One region of the Terrisporobacter hibernicus genome, then DNA from elsewhere that is predicted to be linked to it. Evidence: a T-box and tRNA genes for the amino acid it is inferred to sense, from the RefSeq annotation. Region 1 holds a T-box; the other holds one or more tRNA genes.
The links. The T-box of region 1 lies ahead of thrS (threonine--tRNA ligase). A T-box ahead of a tRNA ligase gene usually reads a tRNA of that ligase, here a tRNA-Thr.
Positions count from the first base shown of each region.

Region 2: it encodes a tRNA-Thr, which carries the amino acid that the T-box ahead of thrS (threonine--tRNA ligase) is inferred to sense. The anticodon was not compared.

Region 1 covers NZ_CP081135.1:2,154,829-2,170,580, forward strand. Annotated here, with positions in the region: gene trmL (tRNA (uridine(34)/cytosine(34)/5-carboxymethylaminomethyluridine(34)-2'-O)-methyltransferase TrmL) at 1-412, shown strand, start outside; gene JW646_RS10705 (DegV family protein) at 443-1,288, shown strand; gene JW646_RS10710 (BMP family lipoprotein) at 1,558-2,592, shown strand; gene JW646_RS10715 (ABC transporter ATP-binding protein) at 2,988-4,559, shown strand; gene JW646_RS10720 (ABC transporter permease) at 4,549-5,640, shown strand; gene JW646_RS10725 (ABC transporter permease) at 5,640-6,575, shown strand; gene JW646_RS10730 (putative sporulation protein YtxC) at 6,809-7,603, shown strand; T-box leader at 7,661-7,887, shown strand; gene thrS (threonine--tRNA ligase) at 7,942-9,861, shown strand; gene ftsH (ATP-dependent zinc metalloprotease FtsH) at 9,908-11,308, opposite strand; gene infC (translation initiation factor IF-3) at 11,735-12,226, shown strand; gene rpmI (50S ribosomal protein L35) at 12,254-12,448, shown strand; gene rplT (50S ribosomal protein L20) at 12,523-12,879, shown strand; gene JW646_RS10760 (TrkH family potassium uptake protein) at 13,096-14,463, shown strand; gene JW646_RS10765 (potassium channel family protein) at 14,493-15,155, shown strand; gene JW646_RS10770 (TrmH family RNA methyltransferase) at 15,167-15,752, shown strand, end outside.
Region 2 covers NZ_CP081135.1:968,240-983,991, reverse strand. Annotated here, with positions in the region: rRNA gene JW646_RS04785 (23S ribosomal RNA) at 1-2,875, shown strand, start outside; tRNA gene JW646_RS04780 (tRNA-Thr) at 3,024-3,098, shown strand; gene JW646_RS04775 (YfcC family protein) at 3,347-4,762, shown strand; gene JW646_RS04770 (aminoacyl-histidine dipeptidase) at 4,879-6,336, shown strand; gene JW646_RS04765 (histidinol-phosphatase HisJ family protein) at 6,524-7,342, shown strand; gene JW646_RS04760 (YitT family protein) at 7,417-8,265, opposite strand; gene JW646_RS04755 (BCCT family transporter) at 8,703-10,220, shown strand; gene JW646_RS04750 (WYL domain-containing transcriptional regulator) at 10,370-11,173, shown strand; gene JW646_RS04745 (YveK family protein) at 11,157-11,918, shown strand; gene JW646_RS04740 (CpsD/CapB family tyrosine-protein kinase) at 11,912-12,601, shown strand; gene JW646_RS04735 (polysaccharide biosynthesis protein) at 12,649-14,556, shown strand; gene JW646_RS04730 (sugar transferase) at 14,540-15,157, shown strand; gene JW646_RS04725 (glycosyltransferase family 4 protein) at 15,185-15,752, shown strand, end outside.

The DNA.
Region 1 (15,752 bases):
AAGAACTTGCGCGAATACAGGTGCAACTTTGCATTTAATAAGACCTCTAGGTTTTTCATTGGAAGATAAATATTTAAAAAGAAGTGGATTAGATTATTGGGATATATCTGATATAAGATATTATGATAGCCTAGAGGAGTTATTTGAAAAATATCCTGAAGGAAAGTATTTCTATTCTACTACAAAAACAAATCAATCTCATTCAGATATGAAATTTGAAGATGGTTGCTTTTTAGTTTTTGGAAAAGAAACCAAGGGGTTACCAGAAACTCTATTAGCAGAAAACAAAGAAACATGTATGAGAATACCTATGGTAAAACTAGAAAAGGCAAGATCTTTAAATTTATCAAATTCAGTTGCTATAGTTGTTTATGAAGCTTTAAGACAAATTGGTTATCCAAACATGAGATAATTATAATGACAAAGAGAGGAGATTAACGAGATGAATGAGATTAAAATAATATGTGATAGTTTATCTGATGTTAACAAAGAATACTTAGAAAAGTATGATATAGATGTTGTGCCACTAACGGTTATACTTAATGAAAAAGAATATAGAGATGGTATAGATATGCAACCAGAGGAATTTTATAGAATTTTAAGAGAGGAAAATGCATATCCAAAAACTTCTCAAGCTACTTATGCCCAATTTAAAGAAATTTTTGATAAATACACAAAAGATGGTAAAAAAATATTATATATATCAGGATCTGCAGCAGCTACAGGTACATGTCAAAGTGCTATAATGGCTAAAAATGATACTGAAGGAGAAATATATATATATGATAGTAATAATTTAACTTTTGGGGCAGGTTTCTTTGTTGTTAAAGCAGCTGAAATGATAAATGAAGGTAAAACAATAGAAGAAGTGTTTAAAGCATTAGATGAAATTAAAGAAAAATATGTTCTTATGTTTTCGGTAGATACTTTAGAATACCTAAAAAAAGGTGGAAGAATATCTTCTACTAAGGCAACTGTAGGTAGCTTATTAAATATAAAGCCCATATTAGAGGTTAAGGACGGATTAGTTTCTCAAGTTGGCCAAGTAAGAGGGAAGAAAAACGTACTAAACAAGATGATTGAATGCATTAAGGAAAGATTAGGGGACGACTTAGAGCAAGAAGAAGTTTACATAGGATATAGTGATGACTTGAAAGAAAGAGAAAAGCTTACTGAAATAGCTAAAGAAATTTTCAAACCTAAAAAAATAGGATATTTTATAATAGGAACTTGTGTTGGTTCCCATTCAGGCCCTGGTGTAGGTGGAATATTAGTATTTAAAAAATAGAAAAAATTAAGGAGGTATTAATGACCTCTTTTTTTTATGTAAAAATATTCGGGATAATATGCACGAATATGTAATAAAATGCAAAAATATTCTGTAAATAAACATTAATATGTAAATAAATTATAATATAGTGTATCACATTTAGAATAATGACTGGTAATTTGATGAAAAATGTAAAAAAAATTTAAAATAGTATAGATAAAATATCAAAAATAGTATAAAATAAAAAATATAAGAGACGAAATACTTATATTTTTCAGGAGGGACTTATGAAATTAAAAAAATTAGTAGCTTTATCATTAACAATGGTAATGTCTGTAGGCTTATTAGTTGGATGTGGATCTAAAAAAGATGAAGCATCAGAGAAGGTAGTAAAAATAGGTATGATAACTGATGTTGGTGGAGTGCATGATGAATCATTCAACCAATCTTCATGGGAAGGTTTGCAAGCAGTTGAAAAAGAATTAGGAAAAGATAAAATTGAAGTTAAAGTTTTAGAATCAAAACAAGACTCAGATTATGATTCAAATATAGATCAATTTATGGATCAAGAAATGGACCTAATAATAGGTGTTGGATATAAATTAGACAAAGCTATAGAAAAAGCATCTAAGGCTTATCCAGAGCAAAAATTTGCAATAATAGATTATGCTTACGAAAAACAACCAGAAAATGTAACTTCTTTATTATTTGAAGATAACGCTTCTTCTTACTTAACAGGATTAATAGCTGGTAAGATGACAAAGACTAATAAAGTTGGTTTTATAGGTGGTATGAAAGGTGTAGTTATATCTAAATTCGAAAACGGATTTAAAGCTGGTGTTAAGGATGCTAACCCAAAAGCGAAAATATCAGTACAATATGCAAATAGTTTTTCTGATCAAGCTTTAGGAAAATCTATAGCAAATTCAATGATTAAAAATGGTGTAGACGTAGTATTCCCAGCTGCAGGTGCTGTTGGAACTGGTGCGATAGAATCAGTTAAAGAAAATGGAAAAATGGCTATAGGTGTTGATAGAGACCAAAATTCATTAGCTCCAGATAACGTAATAACTTCAGCTATGAAAAATATAGATGTTGCTGTTGGTAACTTAGCAAAATCATTTGTTGACAAATCTTATAAATCAGGTGAAGTTATAATAGGTTCATTAGCAACAGGAGGAGTTGGTATAGCTCCAACTTCAGACAAGAATGTTCCGGCTGACGTATTAGAATATGTTAAAGCTAAAACTAAAGAAATAGTTGATGGTAAAATAAAAGTTCCAGCAACTGATAAAGAATACAAAGAATTATACGAAAAATAAAATCCTTGGGTATAAATTCTTAAAATACATATTCCACCAAAGAATATATATTCTCTGGTGGAATATTTTTTTTGATATACTATTGAACCACAATAAATAATGCAATACATACGATAAAAATATGGTAAATTTTTATAAATGTTGGCAAGAAGTATATAAAATGATATAATTGTTTAGTTAAATGTTATACACTAATTACAATAAAATATTTAAGTGATACACTAATTAACAATGGCAATGATTAAAATCATATAATATTTTATCTTATAAATATGGAATCTATAAAAATTAATTTTGCTGAACAAATAGATTATATGATTTATGGATAATATATAGATATATTATCCGTTTTTTATTATGAAAAATATGGTCAGACAAGGAGGGCTAAAAAAGCTATGAATAACAATAGCATTGACTACAGTCAAAAAGTTGTTGAAATGAAAAATATAACTAAAAAATTCGGCAACTTCATAGCAAATGACAACATTAATTTGACTGTGCATAAAGGAGAAGTGCATGCGCTTTTAGGAGAAAATGGAGCAGGTAAATCTACTCTTATGAATATATTATATGGACTTTATAATCCTACATCAGGAGAGATTTATATTAATGGAGAATTAGTAGATATAAGCAACCCAAATGTAGCAATATCAAAAGGTATAGGTATGGTACATCAACATTTTATGCTTGTTCAACCATTTACAGTAGCTGAAAATATAGTACTAGGAACAGAGCCAACAAAAAATGCAGGTGCGTTAGATATGAAAAAAGCCATAGATGATGTTAAAGAAATATCATCAAAATATGGATTATTCGTTGACCCTACGGCTAGAATTGAAGATATAACAGTGGGTATGCAACAAAGAGTTGAAATATTAAAGGCATTATACAGAGGTGCAGAAACTTTAATTCTTGATGAACCTACTGCAGTGTTAACTCCACAAGAAATAACAGAACTTATTAATATTATAAGAAATTTAACAAAAGAAGGAAAATCAGTAATAATAATTACTCATAAACTTAAAGAAATAAAATCTATAGCGGATCACTGTACTGTAATTAGAAGAGGTAAATACATAGACACTGTAAAAGTAGCAGATGTAACGGAAAATGACTTAGCTGAAAAAATGGTAGGTAGGGAAGTTAACTTCAAGGTTGACAAAAAAGAAGCAAGTACAACTAAAACAGTTTTATCAATTAGAGACCTAGTAGTAAAAGATAATAGAAGAATAAGAGTTGTTGATGGGCTATCTTTAGAAGTAAAAGCAGGAGAAATACTTGGAATAGCTGGAATAGATGGAAATGGTCAATCGGAATTGGTTGAAGCGCTTACTGGTCTTAGAAAAGTTGAATCTGGCCTTGTAGAAATAAATGGCCAAGCAGTAGTAAACAATAAGCCAAAGCAAATTTTCAAAAAAGGTATAAAGAATATTCCTGAAGATAGACAAAAAAGAGGTCTTGTTTTAGATTATACAGTTGCGGAAAACATTGTTTTACAAAACTACAAGGACAATAAATATTCTAAAAATGGAATATTAAATACTGAAGCAATTAATAAAAAAGCTGAAGAAATAATTGAAAGATTTGATGTTAGACCTAATGATCTTAATGCTAAGGCAAGAGGATTATCTGGTGGTAACCAACAAAAAGTAATTATAGGTAGAGAAGTAACAAATATAGAAGCTTCTAGAGAAAACAGTCATGAACCACAACTATTAATAGCAACACAACCAACTAGAGGATTAGACGTAGGAGCAATTGAATTTGTCCATAAATCACTAGTTGCTCAAAGAGATGCAGGAAATGGAGTTCTTTTAGTATCATTAGAGCTTGATGAAGTAATGAATGTTTCTGATAGAATAGCAGTTATATATGAAGGAAAAATAGTTGGTGTATTAGATGCAAAAGATGCAGATGAAAATACACTTGGAATGATGATGGCAGGAGGTGACTGTAATGGAAAATAGCTTAAAAACTAAGAAAAAATCTTTTATAGATGATGCTGTTAAGTTTTCATTCTTATCAATCCTTCTAGGTTTACTTGTTGGAGCAATAGTTCTTATTATTTCAGGAAACAGTCCTATAGAAGCTTATGGAGCTATGATTGAAGGTATAATTGGAAAGCCTAAATATATAGCTTGGACTATAATAAAGGCTACTCCATATATTCTTACAGGTCTTTCTATAGCATTTGCTTTTAAAACAGGATTATTTAATATAGGTGCAGAAGGTCAATTTATAATAGGTGCATTAGTTGCAACAGTAGTTGGATATAGTATTAATTTACCAGCTATAATTCATATTCCTTTAACAATAATTTTAGCTGGGCTTGCAGGAGGGCTTTGGGGTTCAATAGCAGGTTTTCTAAAATCTAAGTTTGGAATAAATGAAGTTATAGCAACAATAATGCTAAACTGGATTGCTTTTTACTTAAGTAACTTCATGATATCAAGTTCGTTTATATCCGTACCAAACAGTGAAGCTTCGGTAAATATACAAGATAGCGCAAGTATAGGCATAGATTGGCTAAAAGGTTTAGTTGGGCCAGCTACTAGTGTCAACTGGGGTATAATTATATCCATAGTTTTAGTACTTGTAATATGGTTTATATTAACAAAAACTACTTTAGGTTTTGAGCTTAGAGCAGTTGGTCACAACAAAGATGCGGCAGAGTATGCTGGAATAGATGTTGGGAAATCAATATTAAAGTCTATGGCTATAGCAGGTTTATTAGCAGGAGTTGCAGGTGCAATACAAGTTATGGGTGTAACTCATAATATAACAGTTCTTGCAGCACAAGAAGGATATGGATTTGATGGTATAGCTGTTGCTTTAATAGCAAACAGTAATCCTATAGGAGTAATATTCTCAGGATTATTATTTGGTGCATTTAAATATGGTGGAATAAAAATGCAATCTGTTGGAGCACCATCAGAAGTAATAAATATAGTTATAGGATCTATAGTATTCTTTATTGCATTAAGTAATGGATTAAGAATGTTATATATAAAAATGAAACAAAAGAAAGCAAAAGGGGGTAATATATAATGCAAGACTTAGCGATTATAATTAGTACAACGTTAATGTATTCAACTCCCCTTATATATACAGCATTAGGTGGAGTATTCTCTGAAAACTCAGGTATAGTTAATATAGGCTTAGAAGGTATGATGACAATAGGTGCATTTGCAGGAGCTGCAACTGGTTTTATAACAGGAAATCCTTGGTTAGCTTTTTTAGCAGGAGGATTAGCAGGAGCATTCTTTGCATTAATACATGCTTTTGCAACTATTAGCTTTAATGCAGACCACACAATATCAGGTGTTGCAATAAACTTATTAGCGCCAGGTTTTGCTTTATTTATATCTAAAATAATGTTTGCTGGAGCAACTACAACACCAACAATACCAATGGAGAATAAAATACCAAGAATATTTAATGGTACATTCCAAGGAGGTAGCGTATTAGATACTATATTTAATAATTATGCAACTGTATATCTTGCATTTATATTAGTAATAGTAGCATACTATGTTTTATATAAAACTAAGTTTGGTCTTAGAATAAGATCAGTTGGTGAGCATCCAGGAGCTGCAGATACATTAGGAATAAATGTTTCTAGGGTAAGATATAGTGCAGTTTTAATATCTGGATTTTTAGCCGGGCTTGGTGGGGCTTCAATGTCACTTGCATTAGTTTCTTCATTTAGACCTACGTTAGTATCTGGACAAGGGTATATAGCTATGGCAGCTGTTATATTCGGAAAATGGAGACCTCAATGGGCAGCACTTGCTTGCTTATTATTTGGTTTCTCTACAGCGTTATCTGTATACTTTGGAAGTCCAACATTACCATTTACAATAAATGAAAACTTATTATCTATGATACCTTATGTTGTAACATTAATAATATTAGTGTTATTTGTTAAGAGTTCTAAAGCTCCGTCAGCTTTAGGGAATCCTTACAAAAAGGGTGAAAGATAGTCAATTAAAAGCTATGGAAATTAAATTTCCATAGCTTTTTTGCGTATTTTTATGCATAGAAAAATATATTTAATTTCAACTTATAAAATTTTAAAAAATGTTTAATAATATAACTATCGGTAAAATTATAAATAATTTATCGGGGTAAAGTGTATTAAAACCATGACAATATATAAAAAACGATGTATTAAACTAGAATAAGTTTCTTTTAATTATTTGGAAGGGGCGATACAATGACAGACAGAATGATGCAAATAAGTTTTTTACCCCAAGATATAGGACTAATTAAAGAATATTTCCATGGAAAGAATTACTCTAAACTGATTAGTTATGATAAAACTTTAGACAGTATATATGTGAATATGTCTAAAATGAAAAGTTGTGACACACTTTGCTCAGGTATTGCAGACTTAATAATAAGTTTGATAAAAGAAAGAGATTTAAAAGAGTACATATGGAAAACGTACACTAATATAAGTGAAGAGGATAAAAAAAGTGTATATATAGAAGCTGTAAATTTATTTGACAAAAAAGAAGATTTTATAAAAGAAACTATATACAGTAAAGTAAATGAATTTATTATAGAAAATAACGATTTAAACTTAGAAGGTTTTGTTAAATTTAGAATGAAAGATTTTATTAGTTATATTTCTATATTAAGTGATATTGCAATGGAAGAACATTTGATAAAAAGAGATAAAAAAGAATTCTTAGACTCTTTAAAATATTTTATCGATATACAAGAAGAAAAGATGGAACTACTTAGAATTACAATTATGAAAGATGGGAACTTTGTCCTAAGTGATGAAAATGGAAGCGAGGTTGAAAATCTTAGTAACGAAGAACTTATGAATCTTGCTATGTCAGAAGACTTAAATAAAGAAGATATTTTAATAAGTGCAATAATGACATTATGTCCTAAGAAAATAGAAATACTTGATAATTCAAATAACAACAAATCAAAAGATATTATAGAAATGGTAAATCTATTATTTGAAGGAAAAGTAACGGTAATATATAGTAATTAATTATTATATTATGGTTGAATGATAAATACCTATCTGATATAATTAAAATTAATTAAAAATAGTGCTATGAAGAGACAAAGTAAAATAGATACATTGTTTTACAGAGAAGATGAGCCTTGGCTGTGAGCTTATCTAAAACAATCCTATTTGAAAACTAACTTGGAGCAGAATTTAGTAACATTTACATGTGAAAGTATTCGGTTGACAACCTTATAGTCATCAAGAGGATATATATTTTTATATATCAACTTGGGTGGAACCACGAGATATAACTCGTCCCAATTTTTATGGGACGAGTTTTTTTATTGTTAAAATAATATATTTTAGGAGGCAAAATTATGATAAAAGTTACATTAAAAGACGGATCAGTAAAAGAATTTGAAAATGAACTTTCTGTATTAGAAATTGCGAAATCAATAAGTGAAGGTTTAGCAAGAGCAGTTGTTGCAGCATCTGTTAATGATGAAGTAGTAGGACTTGACTATATGGTTAAGGAAGACTGTACATTAAACTTATTTAAGTTTGATGATGTAGAAGGAAAGGATGTTTTTAGACATACTTCTGCACATATGCTAGCACAAGCTATAAAAAGATTATATCCTGATGCTAAATTTGCAATAGGACCAAGCATAGAAAATGGATTCTACTATGATATAGACTTAGAAGAAAGATTAACTATGGAAGATCTTGCAAAACTTGAAGCAGAAATGAAAAAAATAGCTAAAGAAGATCAAAAGCTTGAAAGATTTGAATTACCAAAAGAAGAAGCCTTAGCTTGGGCTAAAGAAAATGGTGAAATATACAAAGAAGAGTTAATAAACGACTTACCAGAAGGTGAAATAATATCATTCTACAAACAAGGTGATTTCACTGATTTATGTAGAGGACCACACTTATTATCTACTAAAAAAGTAAAAGCTGTTAAATTACTTAGTGTAGCAGGTGCTTATTGGCGTGGAGACGAAAAGAACAAAATGCTTCAAAGAATCTATGGTATATCTTTTGAAAAGAACAAAGATTTAGAAGAATACTTACATTTATTAGAAGAGGCTAAGAAAAGAGACCATAGAAAATTAGGTAAAGAATTAGATTTATTCTTTATACCAGAAGAAGGACCAGGATTCCCTCTATTCTTACCAAAAGGAATGGAACTTAAAAATGCTTTATTAAAGTATTGGAGAGAAATACATAGACAAGATGGATATGTGGAAATAGAGACTCCAATCATATTAAATAGACACTTATGGGAGACTTCAGGACACTGGTACCACTATAAAGAAAATATGTACACAGTTCAAATAGATGAACAAGATTTTGCTATAAAACCAATGAACTGTCCAGGTGGTATGTTATTCTATCAAGCAAAACCACATTCTTATAGAGATTTCCCTATGAGAGTTGCTGAACTAGGTAGGGTTCATAGACATGAGTTATCAGGGGCTTTACATGGCCTTATGAGAGTTAGAGCTTTCACTCAAGATGATGCACATATATTCATGTTACCAGAACAAATAAAAGACGAAATAAAAGGTGTTGTAAAACTAATAGACAGTGTTTACAAAACATTTGGATTTGAATATCACTTAGAATTATCTACTAGACCAGAAGATTCTATGGGTACTGATGAAGAGTGGGAAACTGCTGAAAATGGTTTAAGAGAAGCTTTAGAAGAATTAAACTTACCGTATGTACTAAATGAAGGTGATGGGGCATTCTACGGACCGAAAATAGACTTCCACTTAAAAGATTGCTTAGGAAGAACATGGCAATGTGGTACTATCCAATTAGATATGCAATTACCTCAAAGATTTGATATATCATATATTGGACAAGATGGTGAAAAACATAGACCTGTTATGATACACAGAGTTGCTCTTGGAAGTATAGAAAGATTTATAGGAATATTAATAGAGCAATATGCAGGCAAATTCCCAGTATGGTTAGCTCCAACTCAAGTTAAGATACTACCTATATCAGACAAATACATGGACTATGCAAATGAGGTTAAAAAAGCTTTATTTGATGCAGGTGTAAGAGTTGATATGGATGATAGAGCAGAAAAAATAGGATTCAAAATAAGAGAAGCGCAACTTCAAAAAGTACCTTATATGTTAGTTGTAGGAGAAAAAGAAGCTGCAGAAAATCAAGTAGCTGTTAGATCAAGAGATAAAGGCGAAATGGGAAGTATGAACTTAAATGATTTCGTATCTATGGTAGTAAAAGAAGATGAGGAAAGAGTTAATATAGTTGAACAATAATTAATAAAAAATAACCTAGGATATAAATCCTAGGTTATTTTTATTTCTAGCAAGGTTCTTTTTGAATCAATGATTGCAATTCTTCTAAAGTCATAGTTTCCTTATCGTATAAGTGATTAGCAACAATGTGTAAATCATTTATATTTTCTTTTAATAATTTTAAAGTTTCTTTATAGCACTGTTCAACAATTTGATTTGCTTCTTTTTGAATTTGTTGTGACATAAAAGATTTTGAGTTGCCTTCTATTGTCATAAAACCTAATTTGCTCATACCATATTCACAAACCATTTGATCTGCAATGTCAGTAACTTTCTTTAAGTCATCTTTAGCTCCTGTAGATAAATGGTTAAATATAATTTCTTCAGCAGCTTTTCCAGCTAGTAATATTTTGATTTTTCCTATTAATTCTTCTTTTGTGTAAATATATCTATCTTCATCTGGAAGTTGAAGCACATATCCTAGAGCTTCCCCACGTGGAACGATAGAGATTTTTTGTATAGGACAAATATTTACAATATTGCTGACTAAAGCATGGCCAGCTTCATGGTAAGAAACAATTTTCTTTTCTTTTTCAATTAATACAGAGTTCTTTTGTTCTATACCAGCAATCACTCTTTCTATTGCTTTGTCAAAGTGATAATTACTTATTTCGCTACTATTGTCTCTTACTGCAAATATAGCAGCTTCGTTAGCGATATTCGCTAAATGTGCACCATTAAAACCATGAGTTTTACGAGCTAATAACTTTAAATCAACGTCTTTATGTAATGGTTTATTATTTGTATGAACCTTTAAAATCTCATATCTACTATTATAGTTAGGAGAATTGATACGTATATGTCTATCAAATCGTCCAGGTCTTAATAAAGCTTCGTCTAATAAATCCAGTCTATTTGTTGCACCGACTATTATAATATTATCATCTTTATTAAATCCATCCATTTCTACAAGTAGTTGATTTAGTGTTTGATCTTTTTCGTTGTTACTTTCAGAATGTCTTCTGGCTCCTATGGCATCAATTTCATCAATAAATATAATGCTTGGAGCTTCTTTTCTAGCTTTTTCGAAAAGAGTTCTTACTCTTTTAGCACCTACACCAACGTATTTTTCAACAAATTCAGAACCTGTTACATTAAAGAAGGATGAATCTGTTTCTCCGGCAACAGCAGATGCTAGAAGTGTTTTTCCTGTACCAGGAGGACCATAAAATAGTATTCCTTTTGGTATTTTTGCACCCATTTTTATATATTTGTCAGGAGACTTCATAAAGTCTACAACTTCGAATAATTCTTCTTTTACTTCATCAAGTCCTGCCACATCTCTAAATGTGGTTTTGGGTTTGCTGCTACTATGATCTTCAGTGCAGTTTTCTTTTTCCAGTTTTGTTTGAGCAAATACAGGAACTGGATTATTGATTTTTTTCAAAAAATTATTTATAATGTTCATATTAAACCACCTTTGAGGGATATAATTATTACTTACTTTATATTTTCCAAAGATGTAAAAATTTATTATAAAAAATTAAAAAAATAAACTTTTACATTAACAGTATTGTCATAAAAGAGAGCTTAGAAACAGAAAAACTGTAAATTTAATATTATAGAAAAAAATATAAAAAAATAGTTGACAAATAACTCAAAGAAGCGTATATTATATGGAGTAGTGATTAAAACTACAAAAATAATTAGTAAAACAAGAAGAAGTCCGTTCTCGCCTTACGCCACAGGTTAGTAAGGTTAATATAAGTTTAGTTTATGTGTATTTGATAAACTAAGTGTAATTTTGACTTATATAGCGGATGATATTCAATCATTCGCTTTTTATTTTATATAAAAATTTTGGAGGTGTCCTACAATTAGCAAAGAATTATCAATCAATGATCAAATAAGAGATAAGGAATTAAGAGTTCTTTCAGAAACTGGAGAGCAGTTAGGTATTATGTCTTCTAGGGAAGCCCAAGCTATAGCAAATAGCAAAAATTTAGATTTAGTGAAGATATCACCAAATGCTAACCCACCCGTTTGTAAAATGATGGACTATGGTAAGTATAAGTATGAACAATCTAGAAAAGAAAAAGAAGCTAGAAAAAATCAAAAAACTATAACAGTTAAAGAAGTAAGACTTAGACCAGGTATTGAGGCTAACGATTTAAATACAAAAGCTAATAATGCTATAAAATTCCTTAAAAAAGGAGATAAAGTAAAAGTTGAACTTCGTTTTAGAGGAAGAGAACTTGGACATAAAGATATCGGTAAAGAAGTTATGCTTAAATTTATTGATATAGTTAAAGAGTTTGGAGAACCAACAAAAGCCCCTGCATTTGAAGGGAATAACATGGTTGTAATTATAGATCCAAAAAAATAGATGATTAACTGAGAGGAGGAATTTATCATGCCAAAAATGAAAACTCATAGAGGAGCAGCTAAAAGATTTAAGAAAACTGGAAGCGGAAAATTAAAGAGAGCTAAAGCTTTCAAAAGTCATATATTAACTAAGAAATCAGCTAAAACTAAAATGAACTTAAGACAATCTGCTATCGTTACTAAAGGTGATGCTGAAAGAATAGCACAATTATTACCATACTAAGAAGTAATTAATTAAACTTAAGTAATAGAATCGAAAAAAAGACAACACACATAAGAATAAAGGAGGTCATGAACATGGCAAGAGTAAAAAAAGCGATGAACGCTCGTAAGAAGCATAAAAAAGTGTTAAAACTTGCAAAAGGATTCAGAGGATCTAGAAGCAAATTATATAGACCAGCTAACAATTTCGTAATGAAAGCATTAAAGAATGCTTATATAGGTAGAAAGTTAAAGAAGAGAGACTTCAGAAAACTTTGGATACAAAGAATAAATGCAGCTGCTAGAATGAATGGAATATCTTATTCAAGATTAATGAATGGATTAAAATTAGCAGGTGTTGAAGTTAACAGAAAAATGTTATCTGAAATGGCAATAAATGATCCACAAGGATTTACTAAATTAGTAGAAGTTGCTAAAGCTAAATTAGCTTAATAGCTTCATATTATAATGAATACTAAGCATCTATAAGAGACAATAGTCGTTTATAGGTGCTTTTTTGTATAGATATGCTAAATTGCTAGAATAATAATATAAAAGGTTAAAAATAATTAATATAGTATAATGTTGTTATTAACTAGTAATTGTTTTATAATAATGTGATAGTTGAAATTCTTATAAATAAAGGAGGGGTAGACAGAATTGAAAACCATGCTAAAAAAACTACTTATAAAAGCAAACACTATGGAACCAGCACAAGTAATGGTTATAGGATTTGGGGTAGTAATATTATTTGGTGGACTTATATTAAATTTACCCATAGCTGCAAAGAGTGGTAAGAGTGTCGGACTTTTAAATGCATTATTTACATCCACTTCTGCTGTATGTGTTACAGGATTGATTGTAGTAGATACAAGCACTTACTGGAATGAATTTGGGCAACTTGTTATAATAAGCTTAATTCAAATTGGCGGATTAGGATTTATGACCATGGCAACCATGTTTTCTCTATTAACAGGAAAGAAAATAAATTTAAGAGAAAGATTACTAATACAAGAATCACTAAATCAAAGAGACTTATCAGGTCTTGTAAAACTTACGAGATACATAATTATGATGACCTTTGCTATCGAAGGTACAGGAGCTTTATTGCTATCCATGGTATTTATACCTAAATTAGGATTAATAAAAGGTATATGGTACAGTATATTTCATTCCATATCAGCATTTTGTAATGCGGGGTTTGACTTAATGGGACCAATATCGGGGGAATACTCATCTTTAATGTATTATGTTGATAACTCATTAATAAACCTTGTAATCTGTGGGTTAATTATCCTTGGAGGGATAGGTTTTCCTGTTTTATTAGATGTAATAAATAATAAAAAATACTCTAAATTAAACGTACATTCTAAAATAGTTATAAACACTACTGCAATACTTATTGCCATAGGATTTTTATTTATATTTATTGTAGAGTTTAATAATAAAGGAAGTCTAGGTGGACTTAACATGAAGGAAAAATTATTATCCTCATTATTCCAATCAGTAACACTTAGAACAGCTGGATACAGTACTATAGATTTAACTTTACTAAAAGAAAGTACACTATTTTTAATGATAATTTTAATGCTTATAGGTGCATCTCCAGCATCAACGGGTGGAGGTTTGAAGACAACTACTGTTGCTACTTTATTTTTAACAGTAAAATCATTTATTTTAGGCAAAGAAGATATAGAAGTTTATCAAAGAAGAATAAGTAGCACAACAGTTAGAAAATCCTTAGGTATTTTCTTTATAGGTGTATTTGTAGCACTATTTGGTACATTAATGCTTACTATAGTAAGTCCAGGATTTTCATTGCTTGAATCAGCTTTTGAAGTAGTATCTGCATTTGCTACAGTAGGATTAAGTCTAGGAGGATCTCCTACACTAACAGCATTTGGGAAAATAATAATAATGATATTAATGTTTTCAGGAAGAGTAGGATCACTTACTATTTTCATAGCATTACTTTCTAGAAGTAAAAAAATAAAATCAAAAGTTAGATATGCAGAAGGAAAGATAATAGTAGGATAATAATTATAAGCTTGAAAGGATGAAAAGTTATGAAACAATATATAGTTATAGGGTGTGGAAGGTTTGGTTCATCTCTTGCCACAACTATGAATTTATTAGGCCATCAAGTTATGGCTATAGATAAAAGTGAAGAAATAATTCAAAATTTATCGGATAAAGTTACTCATGTAGCTGCAGTAGACGTTACAGATGAATATGCTTTAAGATCTTTAGGATTAGGTAATTTTGATGTGGCTATAATAGCAATAGGATCAGATATAAGAGCATCTATAATGGCTACTCTTATAGCAAAGGAAATGGGTGTAGAGCAAGTAGTATGTAAGGCTAAAGATGAATTACAAGCTAAAGTTTTATACAAAATAGGTGCAGACAGAGTTGTATTCCCAGAACGAGATATGGGAATACGAGTTGCTCATAACTTAGTATCAGATAATATATTGGACCATATAGAATTAGATCCAGAATACTCTATAATGGAAATTGTAACACCTAATAAATGGATAAGTAAAACTCTAGTAGAACTTGATTTAAGAGCAAAATACGAAATTACAATTTTGGCTATTAAAGATGGAGACAACATAAATGTTATTCCTTCACCTCAAGAGCAACTACAAGAAAACAGCATTTTAGTAGTAATAGGAAAAAATAGTAATATAAGCGCTATTGTTGCTAAAGACAAAAACTCAAAATAGGAGAATATAAAATGCCTATAAATATAAGTAGTAAAGATAATGAAAAAGTTAAGTATACAAAATCATTATTAAAAAGTAAAAATAGACAAAAAGAATCAAAGTATATAATAGAAGGATATAGAATTCTAACTTTAGCAATAGAATGTAATGCAGATTTAGATTATGTATTTATAAATGAAGTTTTTGAAGAAAAAAAAGAATATAAAAACTTTTTAAATATATTAGAAGAAAAGAATATTAAAGTATTTAAAACTACTAATAAAATATTTAAAGAGTTGGTAGACACAGAAAATACACAAGGTATTTTAGGTGTGATTAGGTTTAGAGAGAAAAAAATTGAGCATAATATTAATCATGAAGATAAATTTGTATTAATATTAGATAGAATACAAGATCCAGGTAATATGGGAACGATAATAAGAACAGCAGATGCAGCAGGTGTAGACACAATAATTGCATTAAAAGGTTGTGTAGATATATACAATCCAAAAGTAATTAGGTCAACAATGGGTTCCATTTTTGACATGAAAATCATACATTGTACTCAAGAAGAATGTTTGCAAGAATTAAAATCAAAGGATTTTAAAATAGTTTCTA
Region 2 (15,752 bases), 1.2 Mb from region 1:
GAAGGACGCGATAAGCTGCGATAAGCTTGGGGGAGTTGCACGTAAACTGTGATCCCAAGATTTCCGAATGAGGAAACTCACTTAGAGTAATGTCTAAGTATCGTATAGTGAATACATAGCTATGCGAGGGGAACCTGGGGAACTGAAACATCTAAGTACCCGGAGGAAGAGAAAGAAATTCGATTCCGTAAGTAGCGGCGAGCGAACGCGGAACAGGCCAAACCAGTGAAGTTTTCTTCACTGGGGTTGCGGACATATCATAAGGTCGAGGTATTGTAAGTGAAGAGAGTTGGAAAGCTCCGCTATAAAGTGTAAAAGCCACGTAGCTGAAACAAGAAATCGATAGATATGATCCAGAGTACCACGGGACACGTGAAACCCTGTGGGAAGCAGGAGGGACCATCCTCCAAGCCTAAATACTACCTAGTGACCGATAGCGTATAGTACCGTGAGGGAAAGGTGAAAAGAACCCCGGGAGGGGAGTGAAATAGAACCTGAAACCCTACACTTACAAGCTGTAGGAGTACATTATTTGTGTGACTGCGTACTTTTTGTAGAACGGGCCAACGAGTTACGTTACCTAGCAAGGTTAAGCACTTAAGGTGTGGAGCCGCAGCGAAAGCGAGTCTTAACTGGGCGTATAGTTAGTTGACGTAGACCCGAAACCGGGCGACCTATCCATGGGCAGGTTGAAGCGAAAGTAAAATTTCGTGGAGGACCGAACCCACGAGCGTTGAAAAGCTCGGGGATGACCTGTGGATAGCGGTGAAATTCCAATCGAGCCCGGAGATAGCTGGTTCTCTCCGAAATAGCTTTAGGGCTAGCCTCAAGATTTAGAGAAACGGGGGTAGAGCACTGAATGTCCTAGGGGGTATTGCACTTACCGAAGACTATCAAACTCCGAATACCGTATTCTTATGCTTGGGAGTCAGACTGTGGGTGATAAGATTCATAGTCAAAAGGGCAACAGCCCAGATCGTCAGCTAAGGTCCCTAAATGTACGTTAAGTGGTAAAGGATGTGGGATTGCACAGACAACCAGGATGTTGGCTTAGAAGCAGCCACTCATTTAAAGAGTGCGTAATAGCTCACTGGTCGAGTGATCCTGCGCCGAAAATTTCCGGGGCTAAAACGTACTACCGAAGCTACGGCATCATTTGAGCGACCGCGTTTGCGAGTTACTTTATGATGGGTAGGAGAGCTTTCTATACGGATTGAAGCATTACCGTAAGGAGATGTGGACTGTATAGAAGTGAGAATGTTGGCATGAGTAGCGAGATGTGGGTGAGAATCCCACAGGCCGTAAACCCAAGGTTTCCAGGGGAAGGTTCGTCCGCCCTGGGTTAGTCAGGACCTAAGCCGAGGCCGAAAGGCGTAGGTGATGGACAACAGGTTGATATTCCTGTACCACCAATAACCGTTTGAGAAATGGGATGACACAGTAGGATAAGCTAACCGCACTGTTGGTTATGTGCGGGCAAGTATTGAGGCAGTTCAGGTAGGCAAATCCGCCTGAATAATGCTGGGGTACGATGCGGAGCGAAATTTAGTAGCGAAGTAGCTGATTTCACACTGTCGAGAAAAGTCTCTATCGAGGTTAAAGGTGCCTGTACCGCAAACCGACACAGGTGGGTGAGGAGAGTATCCTAAGGCCAGCCAGAGAACTGTTGTTAAGGAACTCGGCAAAATGACCCCGTAACTTAGGGAGAAGGGGTGCCATGGAAACATGGCCGCAGAGAATAGGCCCAAGCGACTGTTTACCAAAAACATAGGTTTCTGCTAAGTCGCAAGACGATGTATAGGAGCTGACGCCTGCCCGGTGCTGGAAGGTTAAGGGGATCTGTTAGGGTAACCGAAGCAGTGAACTTAAGCCCCAGTAAACGGCGGCCGTAACTATAACGGTCCTAAGGTAGCGAAATTCCTTGTCGGGTAAGTTCCGACCCGCACGAAAGGCGTAACGATTTGGGCACTGTCTCAACAACAGACTGGGTGAAATTGTAATACCGGTGAAGATGCCGGTTACCTGCGACAGGACGGAAAGACCCCATGGAGCTTTACTGTAGCTTGACATTGAGTCTCGGTGCTACATGTACAGGATAGGTGGGAGGCTATGAAGCATGGACGTCAGTCTGTGTGGAGCCATCCTTGGGATACCACCCTTGTAGTACTGGGATTCTAACCAGCTGCCTTGAATCAGGTAGTGGGACACTGTCAGGTGGACAGTTTGACTGGGGCGGTCGCCTCCTAAAGAGTAACGGAGGCGCTCAAAGGTTCTCTCAGTACGGTCGGAAATCGTACGTAGAGTGTAAAGGCAGAAGAGAGCTTGATTGCAAGACATACAGGTCGAGCAAGGACGAAAGTCGGACTTAGTGATCCGGTGGTACCGCATGGAAGGGCCATCGCTCAACGGATAAAAGCTACCCTGGGGATAACAGGCTGATCTCCCCCAAGAGTCCACATCGACGGGGAGGTTTGGCACCTCGATGTCGGCTCATCACATCCTGGGGCTGTAGTAGGTCCCAAGGGTTGGGCTGTTCGCCCATTAAAGTGGTACGCGAGCTGGGTTCAGAACGTCGTGAGACAGTTCGGTCCCTATCCGTCGCAGGCGTAGGAAATTTGAGGAGACCTGTCCTTAGTACGAGAGGACCGGGATGGACGTACCGCTGGTGTACCAGTTGTTCTGCCAAGGGCATAGCTGGGTAGCTAAGTACGGAAAGGATAAGCGCTGAAAGCATCTAAGCGCGAAGCCTACTTCGAGATAAGATTTCCCACCGTAAGGTTAAGACCCCATGAAGACTACATGGTTGATAGGTCAGAGGTGGAAGTGTGGTAACATATGTAGCTTACTGATACTAATAGGTCGAGGACTTGACCAAAATAAACCTAAAGGTTTACATAGTAAATCAAATCCTTGTTAAAATTTTAATAAGGAAGATTTCAGTTACTAAAAACATAATGGAAACATTAAATGTTAGCAGTTTTGAAAGTACTAATTAACTAATTAGTATAACAGAAACTTGATTAGCTGGTGTGGCTCAACGGTAGAGCAGCTGACTTGTAATCAGCAGGTTGTAGGTTCGATTCCTATCACCAGCTCCAATAATAACTAGGCAATGGCCTAGTTTTTTTTGTGTGAAAAATAAAAAGAAAAATTAAAATTAGTTTAAATCAATTTTCATAAAATTGATAATTTTTAGATTAATTTTGGTATAAAATGGAAAAAATTTCTATGTAAATATTTGACGAAATATGGTATTATATTGAAATAAATAAATTAAGTATAGAAACAACTTGATTTAAAAAAGAAAATGTTTCTTAGACAGGACATCAAAGGAGAGATTGAAAAAATGGGTAAACCAAATAAAAAGAAAAAATCATTTACATTGCCATCGGCTTATACTGTGTTATTAATTATTACAGCAATAATAGCATTAGCAACACAATTTATACCAGGAATTAAAGCAGCTAAATTTTCAGATTTAGTTATGGCACCAATAAACGGTTTAAACGAGGCTATTGAAATAGCAATATTTGTTTTATTAATAGGTGGTTTTTTAGGAGTAACAGCAAAGACAGGGGCATTAGATGCAGGAATAGGAAATGTAGTTGCTAAATTAAAGGGAAAAGAATTAATATTAATACCAGTACTTATGTTTATATTCTCTTTAGGAGGAACTAGTTTTGGTATGGCAGAAGAAACTATAGCATTTGCTGCATTAGTTACAACAACTATGATAGTAGCAGGATTTGATCCATTAGTTTCAGTAGGTACAATTATACTTGGAGCAGGTAGTGGAGTTTTAGGTTCTACTGTAAACCCTTTCTTAGTTTCAACAAGTATAGGAGCTTTAAATGGAGTAGGAATTGAAGTTAACCAGATAATAGTTATAGGAACTGGAATAGCTTTATGGTTCTCATCATTATTAATATCTATCTACTTCGTTATGAAATATGCAAAGAAAGTTCAAAAAGATAAAAGTGCTTCAATATTATCAGAAAGAGAAATAAAAGAAGCGCATGATGCATTTATAGGAAATGACAAAAACGAAGAAGTAGTAGAATTTACTGTTAAAAGAAGAATAGTTCTTTGGTTATTTACTTTAACATTTTTAGTAATGGTAGCAGCAGTAATTCCTTGGGAAGAATTTGGAGTAACAATATTTGCAAACACATCGTTCTTAACAGGAGCTTCACTAGGTCACTGGTGGTTCTCTGAATTAGGTATGTGGTTTGTAATAATGGCAATTATTATAGGTGTAGTTTATAGAATGAGTGAAAAAGATATTGTTGGAGCATTTATGGATGGAGCTGCTGACATGGTTGGAGTTGCATTAGTTATAGGTGTGTCTAAAGGTATATCAGTAATGATGAGTACAACTGGATTAGATAATTATGTACTAAATCATGCATCATCAATGTTAAATGGAATGTCACCTATAGTGTTTACTATAGCAGCATTCTTAATATATATGGTATTATCATTCTTTATACCATCAACTTCAGGGCTTGCTGGTTTATCAATGCCTATATTTGGACCTTTAGCAGTTTCTTTAGGATTCAAAGCTGAAATATTAATATCTATATTCAGTGCAGGTAGTGGATTAGTTAACTTAGTAACACCAACAAGTGGTGTAATAATGGGAGCTTTAGCTATAGCAAAAGTTGATTATGCTACATGGGTTAAATTTGTAAGTAAAGTTCTAGTTGCAATATTTATATCATCATCAATAATCTTATGCTTAGCTATGATGTTGGTAAAATAAAGAATTGATATTATAAAAATTTAAAAGAATAAATAATATAAATTAAAAAATTACAAATAAAAGAGAAAACTTAAATGTTTTCTCTTTAAATCTTTTTAACTAAAAGGAGAATTAAAATGAAAATAGAAAATTTACAACCAGAATTAGTATTTAATTATTTTGCAGAAATATCAAAGGTACCTAGAGGTTCAGGAAATGAACAGGGAATTAGTGATTACCTAGCTAGGGAAGGAAAACGATTAGGGCTGGAAGTAGTGCAAGACGAAAATTTAAATGTTTTAATTAAAAAGCCAGCTACTGAATCATATGAAAATGCACCTACTGTTATAATTCAAGGACATATGGATATGGTTTGTGAAAAAAATAAAGGAAAAGAACATGATTTCACAAAAGATCCAATAGAATTAAGAGTAGATGGAGACTACTTATATGCTACAGATACAACTTTAGGAGCAGACAATGGAATAGCAGTAGCTATGGGTCTTGCTTTACTTGCATCAGATGATATACAACATCCAGCTTTAGAAGTAATATTTACAGCTGATGAAGAAGAAACTATGAATGGGGCAATGAACATAAAAGGTGAATTATTTAAAGGAGAATATATAATAAACCTTGACTCAGAAGAAGAAGGAACAATAACTGTAAGTTGTGCAGGTGGAGTTACAGCAGTTGTAACAATTGATAAAGAATATAAGACAGTTGAAAATAAAAAATCAGCTTACAAAATAGATATAAAAGGCCTTCTTGGTGGACACTCAGGAATGGAAATAGACAAACAAAGAGCTAACTCTAATTTACTTATGGGTAGACTTTTAAATCATATTTCTAATGTTTGCAATATAGAATTTGATTTAGTAACTGTTGAAGGTGGCCTTAAAAATAATGCTATTCCTCGTGAGGCAGAGTGTATAATACTTGTTAATAGTAATGATGAAAGCAAGTTAGAAAAAGAGATAAACAATGTTTTACAAATATTTAAAAATGAATATAAAACTTCAGATCCAGATGTAACAATAGAATTTGAAAAATGTGAAAAAGCATATGACAAAGCCTTAAATGATAAGTGCAAAGAAAATATAATTGAGTTAATTAATTTAATGCCAAGAGGTATCCAAACAATGAGTATGGATATTAATGGACTCGTTGAAAGCTCTACAAACTTAGGTGTTATAGCTAACAATGAAGAAAACTTTGTATTTGAATTTGCTACTAGAAGTTCAGTAAAAAGTTTAAAAGACGATTTAAATAATAGAATGACTTTATTATGTAATAAATTAGGAGTAAAATTAGATCTAATGGATGATTACCCAGAGTGGGAATATGCAAAAGATTCTAAATTAGAAAAAATTTGTGTAGACACATATGAAGAAGTAATGGGTAAAAAACCTGAGATAGTGGCAATACATGCAGGGTTAGAATGTGGATTATTATTAGATGCAATAAAAGGAGCACAAGCAATATCAATAGGACCAAACCTATTTGATGTTCATACACCAAATGAACATTTAGATATACCATCAACGAAGAGAACTTGGAAATATCTTGTTGCTATATTAAAAAATATAAAATAATTAAAAAGCGTCAACTTAAGTTGGCGCTTTTTTAGTGCAAAGAATTTTAACCAAGTCTTTACATGATCTTAATGGAAACCTTATAAAAAAAATATATTATATAAGTGTATACAATAATCTTATTAAAATGAAAAACACAGATTAAAAGATAATTATTGTAACAAAAAATATAAAGGAGACTGATATTATGAATATGTTAGACAATCATGTACACACAACTTTTTCAAGAGATGGTAAGGACTCTATGGAAAAAGTAATAAAAAAGGCTATGGATAAGGGGATTGTTCATTTAACTTTTACAGATCATATGGAGTACAATACAGATAAATTTAGTATTGATTTTGAAAAATACTGTAAGACTATTGAAGAGTTTCAATGGAAGTACAAAAACTATATTAATCTTTATAAAGGAATAGAAGTAGGTTACCAAAATCATTTAAAAGATGAAATAAATAATATAATAAACAAATATGCTTTTGATTTTGTATTGTGTTCAACTCATACAGTGAATAAAATTAATGTGCCTGATCCTAAGTTTTTTGATGGATACAGCAAAGAAGAAGCCTATAGAAAGTATTTTACAAGTATTTTAGAAACAGTAAGTGAATTTAAGAATTTTGATACTTATGGACACTTAGATTATATTGTAAGATATGGAAATTATGAAAATAATAAGGTTATTTATAATGATTATAAAGATGTGCTAGACGCTTTGTTGAAGACAATTATTGCAAGTGGAAAAGGTATAGAAATAAACACATCTGGCATAAGATACAACTTGGAAGCTATGCATCCTAACCAAAATATTCTTCAAAGATACAAAGAGTTAGGTGGAGAAATTATTACAGTTGGCTCAGATTCACACCAAGGAAAGGATCTTTGTAAGGATTTTTATAGGGCATATGATATGCTAGAGTTCTTAGATTACAGATATGTTTGTATGTTTAAGAAAAGAACACCTGTGTATATTAGTATTGAAAAAACTAGAGAAGGAACAGTGGCATAATATGAGTAATAAAATAATCACAATAAAGCACTTCCCTTTTAATACTTAGGAAAGTGCTTTTGTTTTGTAATAAGTTACATAGGTTTAAATCCTTCGCCTAATGCTTCAAAAATATCTGTGATTATTATAAATGCATATGGGTCTGTATTCTTAACAAGTTTTTTCAATGTAATAACTTCTTTTTTTGAAACAACAACAAGAAGTACATTTTTTTCACTTTTAGTATATAGTCCTTGGCCTTTTAAAATAGTGGCACCTCTTTGTAATTCATCCGTTATTGCACTTCCGATTTCCATATATTTATCAGAAATAATAGTAAAAGATGTGGAAGTATTAATACCTTCTACTATTATGTCGCTAACTTTTACTATTATGTATAGAGCTATGGCAGAATAAAGAGCAACTTCAATATTTTTGCTAACAATACCTGATAAAGCTACAATACAACCATCTGCAAATCCCATAAGTGTAGGAACACTAAGGGAAGGAAAAGCCTTATTTGCCAAAATTCCAATTAAGTCAGTACCTCCAGTACTTCCGTTTATTCTAAATATAAGTCCCAAAGCTATTCCAAGGACAATACCTCCAGAGATGGAAGATAAAAGCACGTCATTAGTAACATTAATATTTCCTAGGTTTTCAGTTATTTTCAATGATGCAGTAAGAAATATTATGCCGAGTAATGTTTTTGAGGCGTCTTTTCTTCCTAAAATTCGAAAAGCAAATAGAAATAAAGGTATATCAAAAGTTATGTTTATTAGCCAAATTGGCAAGCCAGTTAAGGTGTTAATAATAATTGACACACCTGTAAGTCCTCCTGGTGCAATATTATGAGGATTTAAGAACATATTTATGGAAACCGCCATGAATAAACAGCCTACCATTAAAATAATTACTTCATTAAATTTCAACGCTGATTTCATTTTAATTACACCTTTCAATTAATAAATAAATGCACTTCTTATAAGTTTAACCAGGAATGTAATAAATAAATGCACTTCTTATAAGTTTAACCAGGAATGCTAAATATTATGTGAACAGGTAAGGTGTAAAATGCAAAAAAAGAAAGCTAGGGTAGGAGGCCCTAACTTTTAAACACATGAAACGAAATATTTTCATTGAAAAATGAAAAATAATTCTAGGTAGGTAGTAATAACCACTTCTAAAATAGTGAAATCACAACTTACCATCTACAATTATATAGTACAACAAATTTTATATTTTATGGTTAAGTTCGTGTTAAAAGTATATTAAAAAATAAGTCGTAAGAAAGAAGTAATAAATTTAATAACTTTTCATAGAGTACTATTTCATCATGATTTTGAATAATAAATTATATCAAAATAAATGGGGGGATAATATGTTTTCAAGATCACAGATCTATAAAAGTGGGACAAAGAGACATAAAAACAGAAACCATGTGCTGATATTTTCTTTATTACTAACAGCCACGGTAGTATCTGTAGGGATTTTATTTCCGGAGAAATTTAATTATATATCAACAAAGTTATTCAATGTACTTGTAGATAAATTTAGTCCCATGTATCTTATACTTATGCTGGGGATTTTTTTCTTTTCATTGTACTTAGCTTTTAGTAAATACGGAGATATAAAGCTGGGCAAAGAAAACGACAAACCAGAGTTTAGCAACGTGGTTTGGTTTTCCATGTTGTTTGGGGCTGGAATGGGGATAGGGTTAGTATTTTTTGGAGCATGGGAGCCTATGAGTCATTTTGTAAATCCCCTAAATGCAGTAGGTGGTAGTGAGGATGCAATTAGGTTTGCTATTGAGCAAAGTTTTATTCATTGGGGTGTGATGTCGTGGGTTTCTTATGCAGTTATAGGAGTTTCTTTGGCTTATTTTCAATTTAGAAAAGGAAGAAAGGGACTTATTAGCTCTACATTAGATCCTATTTTGGAAAATAATAAATACAAAAATTTCATAAAGTTAGTAGTAGATGTTCTTGCTGTTTTTATTACAGTAATAGGAGTGGCAGCATCTATGGGACTGGGAACTATGCAAATTGGGGGAGGAGTGGAGTATTTATTTGGAATAAAAAATACTTTCAAACTTCAACTTATTATTATATTAGTAATAACAGTAATTTACATATGGACAGCTGTTGGTGGATTGGACAAAGGAATGAAACAATTATCAAACATAAATTTAACTTTGGCAACTATTCTTGTTGTGGGATGCTTCTTTGTAGGACCTACTTCAGAAATTATGAATACATTTGTAAATGGTGTAGGTGATTATATTAATTATTTTGTATCACAAAGTTTATTTATAAATCCTATTACTAGTAATGAATGGGTATACAAGTGGAGGATTTTTTATTGGGCATATTGGATTTCTTGGTCACCATTTGTAGGGGTATTTATAGCCAGAATTTCAAAAGGAAGAACTATAAGGGAGTTTATTTTGGGAGTTATTATAGTTCCTTCTATTATATGTATGCTTTGGTTTGTGATTTTTGGAATGATGGGCATGAATTTAGGTTATGAATTTGCAAAGGATGCAATTATATGTACTGACACTAGCTTGTTCAAAGTATTTTCTCACTACAAAGGTGGGTTTGTATTTTCCATAACAGCCATATTCTTGTTATTTACTTTTTTTATTACTTCAGCAAACTCTGCAATATATGTGCTAAGCATGTTTACATCCAGGGGAAGCTTAAATCCTAAGAACATAAATAAAATAATTTGGGGAGTTATTCAAGCCTTATTTGCCATTGTCTTTATAATGCTTGGAGGTCTAGATATACTCCAAAGGTTTGCTATAGTGGTGTCTTTTCCTTTTGCATTCGTTATTGTAGCTATTGGAATTGCTTTGGTTAAGGAACTTAGAAAAGAAAAATGTCGAAAAAGTTAGAACGAATCATGTTCAAAAAAATGTACAATTTAGTTGTACATTTTTTTGAATGTATATATAATAAACTTAGATATAAATGGCATATATTTCCAAAATCTATCGAAATTATATACAAGCTTATTTATATCTGGTATTATGGGAGGATTTGTATGGAAAAAGTAAGCAATAATATTAAATTCTGCACGTTTATTAATATTTTGAGAACTTATTCTAGTGAAGATGTTTCCATATCCATAAAAGAAATAAACAAACATATGAAAGAAAAGCTTGGTGTTACTTTAGACAGAAGAACCATGTATGCCTATATTAAAGATATGAGGCAGATTGGCTTGAGAGTCAGTAAGTATGATAAGGAGAATGAGGGGTATTTTCTTTATGACTATTTTTTCAAAGAATATGAGTTGAAACTTTTAATGGATTCAGTAAAATCAAGCAAATTTATCACCAAGAAAAAAACGGAAGAACTTCTAGAAAAAATAAGTACACTTAATTTTATTTACAGGGGTAGGATTGTTGAAAGTAATGTATTTATTGATGAGACTTTTAAGACTATAAATGAGGGGGTTTATAGGAATATTGAACTTATTGATAAAGCAATTATGAAAAATAAAAAAATTACTTTTAACTATTGTTACAAGAAGTGTAGTCAGGGGTTAATTTGCAGTAAAGAATATAAAAATCAAGGGGGGGTTTTTAAAGTCAATCCAATTAGCATGGCAAACGACCATGAAAACTATTATCTAGTATCTATTCAGAATAACTTCGAGAAATTCAATTATTACAAAATAGAAAATATGACCTCCATAGAAATTTTAGAAGAGGAAATTGATGACCCAAGGTTTATAGACAGATATAAATCTGGACTTAATGCTTCTGAAAGTGTGGGAAAAACTATTACAGAAGATCTAAAAGAATATGTGAGAATTGGAGGGAGTAATGGAAGCAAGTATTAACTTAAGAGAATATTTGGACATGTTTAAAAGAAGAAAACTTATAGTTATTTTAACTATGATTGTATGTTTGGCTTTTGGTGCGTATAAAACCTACGAAAATTATATAAGTTATGTACCAACATATAGCTCTAATATAACTGTAAGAATAAATACTTCTAAAGAATTAATGAAAAAGAAAAATAGTAAAAAAGATAAAGATACAGAAATTGTCGATCCATATTCAACATATAATGTTGCTCAAAATCAGAATATTGCAACATCTTATAAATCATTGGCATCATCGCCAAATGTAGTAAACATAATAGCAAGCTCACTGAAGGTATCATCAGCAGAGGTTGGAAGTATAAGTGTTACACAGAGGGAAGAAACAACTGATTTTTTAGATATTACTGTAGTTAGCAGAAATGCAAAAATGGCAAAGGATGCAACACAAAAAGTTCCAGAAGCTTTTAATGAAGAGTTAATTAGACTTGTGGGAATTGACTGTGTGGAGGTAGTGTACGATGCATCAGAGCCATCATTAATAGGAAGAGCAAGGGATTTAACTATATTTAAATTTGCAGCAATGGGAATTGTATTATCCATATTCTTTGTTTTACTTAGAGAATGTTTAGACACAAAAATTATTACACCAGATGATGTAAACAAATATTGGAACTATCAATTAATAGGAACTATTCCTTTAGACAAAGATTCTTCCAAAGGAAAGGGTGGTTCAAAAAATAAGGAGGGGCAAACATGTTAGGACTATATGACAGTGGTAGCTTTGAAGTTAATGAAGCTTACAGAGAGATAAGAACTAATATTTCATTAAATACTGATTTAAAAACCATAGTTTTTACCAGTGCTGAAATGAATGAAGGAAAAACTACTACAGCATGTTCCATAGCAAAGTGTTTCTCTGACTTAGAAAATCATAAAATTCTCCTAATTGACTGCGATTTTAGGAAGAAATCAGTTGCTAATACTCTAGAAATAGATAACAAAAAGGGAATAGCAGACGTAATAATAAATGATATGGACATGAAAGAATGTATAAAAAAGGTGGATGAATTTGATGTATTAACTTGTGGGATATCACCGTCCAACACTTCAGTTTTATTAGAATCAAAAAAATTTAGAGATGCTATAGAAAATCTAAAAGGGGATTATGATTATATTTTTATAGACTCTCCGCCACTGGGAAGACTAAATGATGCAGCCATCTTAGCAAGATATTCAGATGGAACAATAATAGTAAATGCGTCAGAAAGTATAGACCAACAAATGGCAAAAGTAACAAAAGACAAACTGGAAAAGGTTAATGCAAATGTTATAGGAGTAGTACTCAATAAGTTTAAATCAGATGATCACAAATACTACAAATATTATGGGTATTATGAAGATGAAAAGAAAAAGTCATTTTTTAGAAGAAGGAAAAGAAGATAGCTAATTTGTAGGGGTATGGATTGGTTGTTTGTAGGGGAGATGGCTAAATGGGGGCTAAAATTTTAGAGAAAATCAATTACTACAGTAAAGAGTATGGTGATTTTAGATATAGACAGGGGGTCTTACTAATATCAGATACCATAATCTTCATTGGGGCTTTTATCATATCTTTATCAGCTACCATGAGCATTTCTTATTTGCAACAAAATATATTATTACCATTACTAACAATGATAATAGTATGTCTAACAATATTTTCGATTTCCGGAATTTATAAAACATTATGGTCTACCAGTGTAGACAGAGAAATCATAATGATTTTATTATCTACTATAATCTCAACTTTTGTATATTTTATTATTTTTAAAATAGAGAATATTAACTATGATGGAATTTTCTATGTAATAAATGCCTTATTTATTCATGTGGCAATGTGTAGTATAAGAATTTTATATAGAGCATCAAGAAAAGCATTACTTTATTTTAGATTAAATGAAAATCTAGAAAATAGAGTGAAAGTATTGATAGTTGGAGCAGGCTCAGCTGGTAATCTTATTTTAAAAGAAATGTTTGAAAATCCACAGATTAATATGTATCCTGTGGGAATAATTGATGATAATGAAAAAAAATTAGGGAAATCTTATTACAATGTACCTGTAATAGGAACAACTGATGATATAGAAAAGGTAGTACAAAACTTAGATATTGATGAGATTATTTTTAGTATAGCTAAAATAACAAGAAAAAGAAAAGCAGAAATTATGAAAACTTGCAAGAAAACAAGCTGTAAAATAAAGACAATACCAGGAATTTATGAGCTTATTGATGGAAAAGTTGGAATAAAAAACATTAGAGAAGTGAACATAGAGGATTTACTAGGAAGAGAAAGTGTGAAAATCAAAGATGCAGAAGTACTGCGCTTTTTAAAGGGGAAAAAAGTGTTAGTTACAGGAGCAGGGGGCTCCATTGGATCGGAGCTTTGCAGACAAATATCTTTCCTAAATCCAAAAGAGTTGATTTTAGTGGATATCTATGAAAATAATGTATATGAACTTCAACAAGAATTAATAAGAAAATATAAAAATCTGGACTTAAAGGTTTTGATTGCATCTGTAAGAGACAAAAACAGGATGGAAGAAATTTTTATAAACTACCAGCCGGAAATAGTATTCCATGCTGCAGCACATAAACATGTACCTCTTATGGAAGATAGTCCTTGTGAAGCCATAAAAAACAACGTTTTCGGAACGTTGAATATGGCACAGCTTTCAGTAAAATACAAGATAAAAAGATTTGTATTGATTTCTACAGATAAAGCAGTAAATCCAACAAATATAATGGGTGCAACAAAAAGATGTTGTGAAATGATAGTACAAACTTTAAACAAAAACAGTGAAACCGAGTTTGTGGCAGTAAGATTTGGCAACGTTCTCGGAAGTAACGGTTCTGTAGTTCCTCTATTCAAAAAACAAATAGAAGAAGGAGGACCAGTAAAAGTAACTCATCCAGAAATAACAAGATTTTTTATGACAATTCCAGAGGCAGTATCATTGGTATTGGAGGCAGGAACAATCGCTAGGGGTGGCGAAATCTTCGTGCTAAATATGGGAGAACCAGTGAAAATTTTGGACTTGGCAAAAAATCTTATTACACTTAGTGGTTTGGAGCCAGGCGTTGACATAAAGATTGAATTTACAGGCCTTAGACCTGGTGAAAAGTTATACGAAGAAATACTTATGGATGAAGAAGGTTTGAGAGATACGGGAAAAGATAAGATATATGTGGGACAACCTATTGAAGTTAACGAAGGGGAGTTTTTTAATAGGTTGAGACATTTAAGATATGTGGCGGATATGGAAGATGAAGATGAAGTGAGGTATGTAATAAAAGAATTAGTACCTACTTACATAATAAAAGAAGAAAGAGGTGGAAATAAGGTTGCAATTACAGGGTAAAATTAGACCATTTTACCCTAAGATTAAGCGAATTTTAGATTTCTTAATTTCAATAATAGGAATTGTAATTTTATCACCATTATTTTTAGTAATAATCTTATTAATAAAGTTGGATTCAAGGGGACCTGTTTTATTTAAACAGAGAAGAATCGGAGTTAATAAGAAAGAATTTAACATTTTAAAATTTAGAACAATGAGAATTGATACACCAAAAGATATGCCTACTCATTTATTAGATAATCCAGATGCTTATATCACAAAAATTGGGGAATTTTTGAGAAAAACAAGCTTAGATGAATTACCACAGATTATCAATATTATAAAAGGGGAAATGAGTATAGTTGGTCCTAGACCAGCTCTTTGGAATCAGTTTGATTTAATAGAAGAAAGAGACAAATATAAGTCAAATGATATTGTACCAGGTCTTACAGGGTGGGCTCAAATCAACGGTCGAGATGAGTTACCAATAGACGTGAAAGCTAAGTATGATGGGGAATACGTAGAGAATATGGACTTATTGTTTGATATTAAATGTTTCTTTTTAACTATAGTTAAAGTGTTAAAAAAAGATGGGGTTGTTGAAGGAAAATTGGAAAAGTAAAAATACGTTTACTTAGGGGTTTTTAATATGGGGAAAAAACTGCTAATACTAGCAAATCATTTTGCTACTATTTATAAATTTAGAAAAGAATTAGTTTCTAAACTTGTAGAAGAGGGATATGAGGTTGCTATATCTCTTCCCTTTTCACAAGATATTCACAAAATCAAGGACCTAGGGGTTAAGGTAATTGATACTAAGGTAGACAGAAAAAGCATAAATCCAATAAAGGATTTAAAACTATTAAATGATTATAGAAAGATAATCAAAAATGAAAAACCGGATATTGTTTTAGCATATACAATTAAATGCAACATATATGGAGGGATGGCTTGTAGATTCTACGATATACCATTTATGGCTAATGTGACAGGTCTTGGTAGTGCTTATCATAGAGGAGGATTTATAAAAAATATAGTAAGTAATTTATATAAGATAGGTTTAAAAACAGCCAAAGGTGTTTTCTTTGAAAATACAGCCAATGCTCAAGTACTGATAGATGATAAAACTATTAATATTAACCAAGCTATAGTGCTAAAAGGAGCAGGAGTAAATCTTCAGAAGTTTCAATACTGTGAGATGCCCTCAGGTAATATAG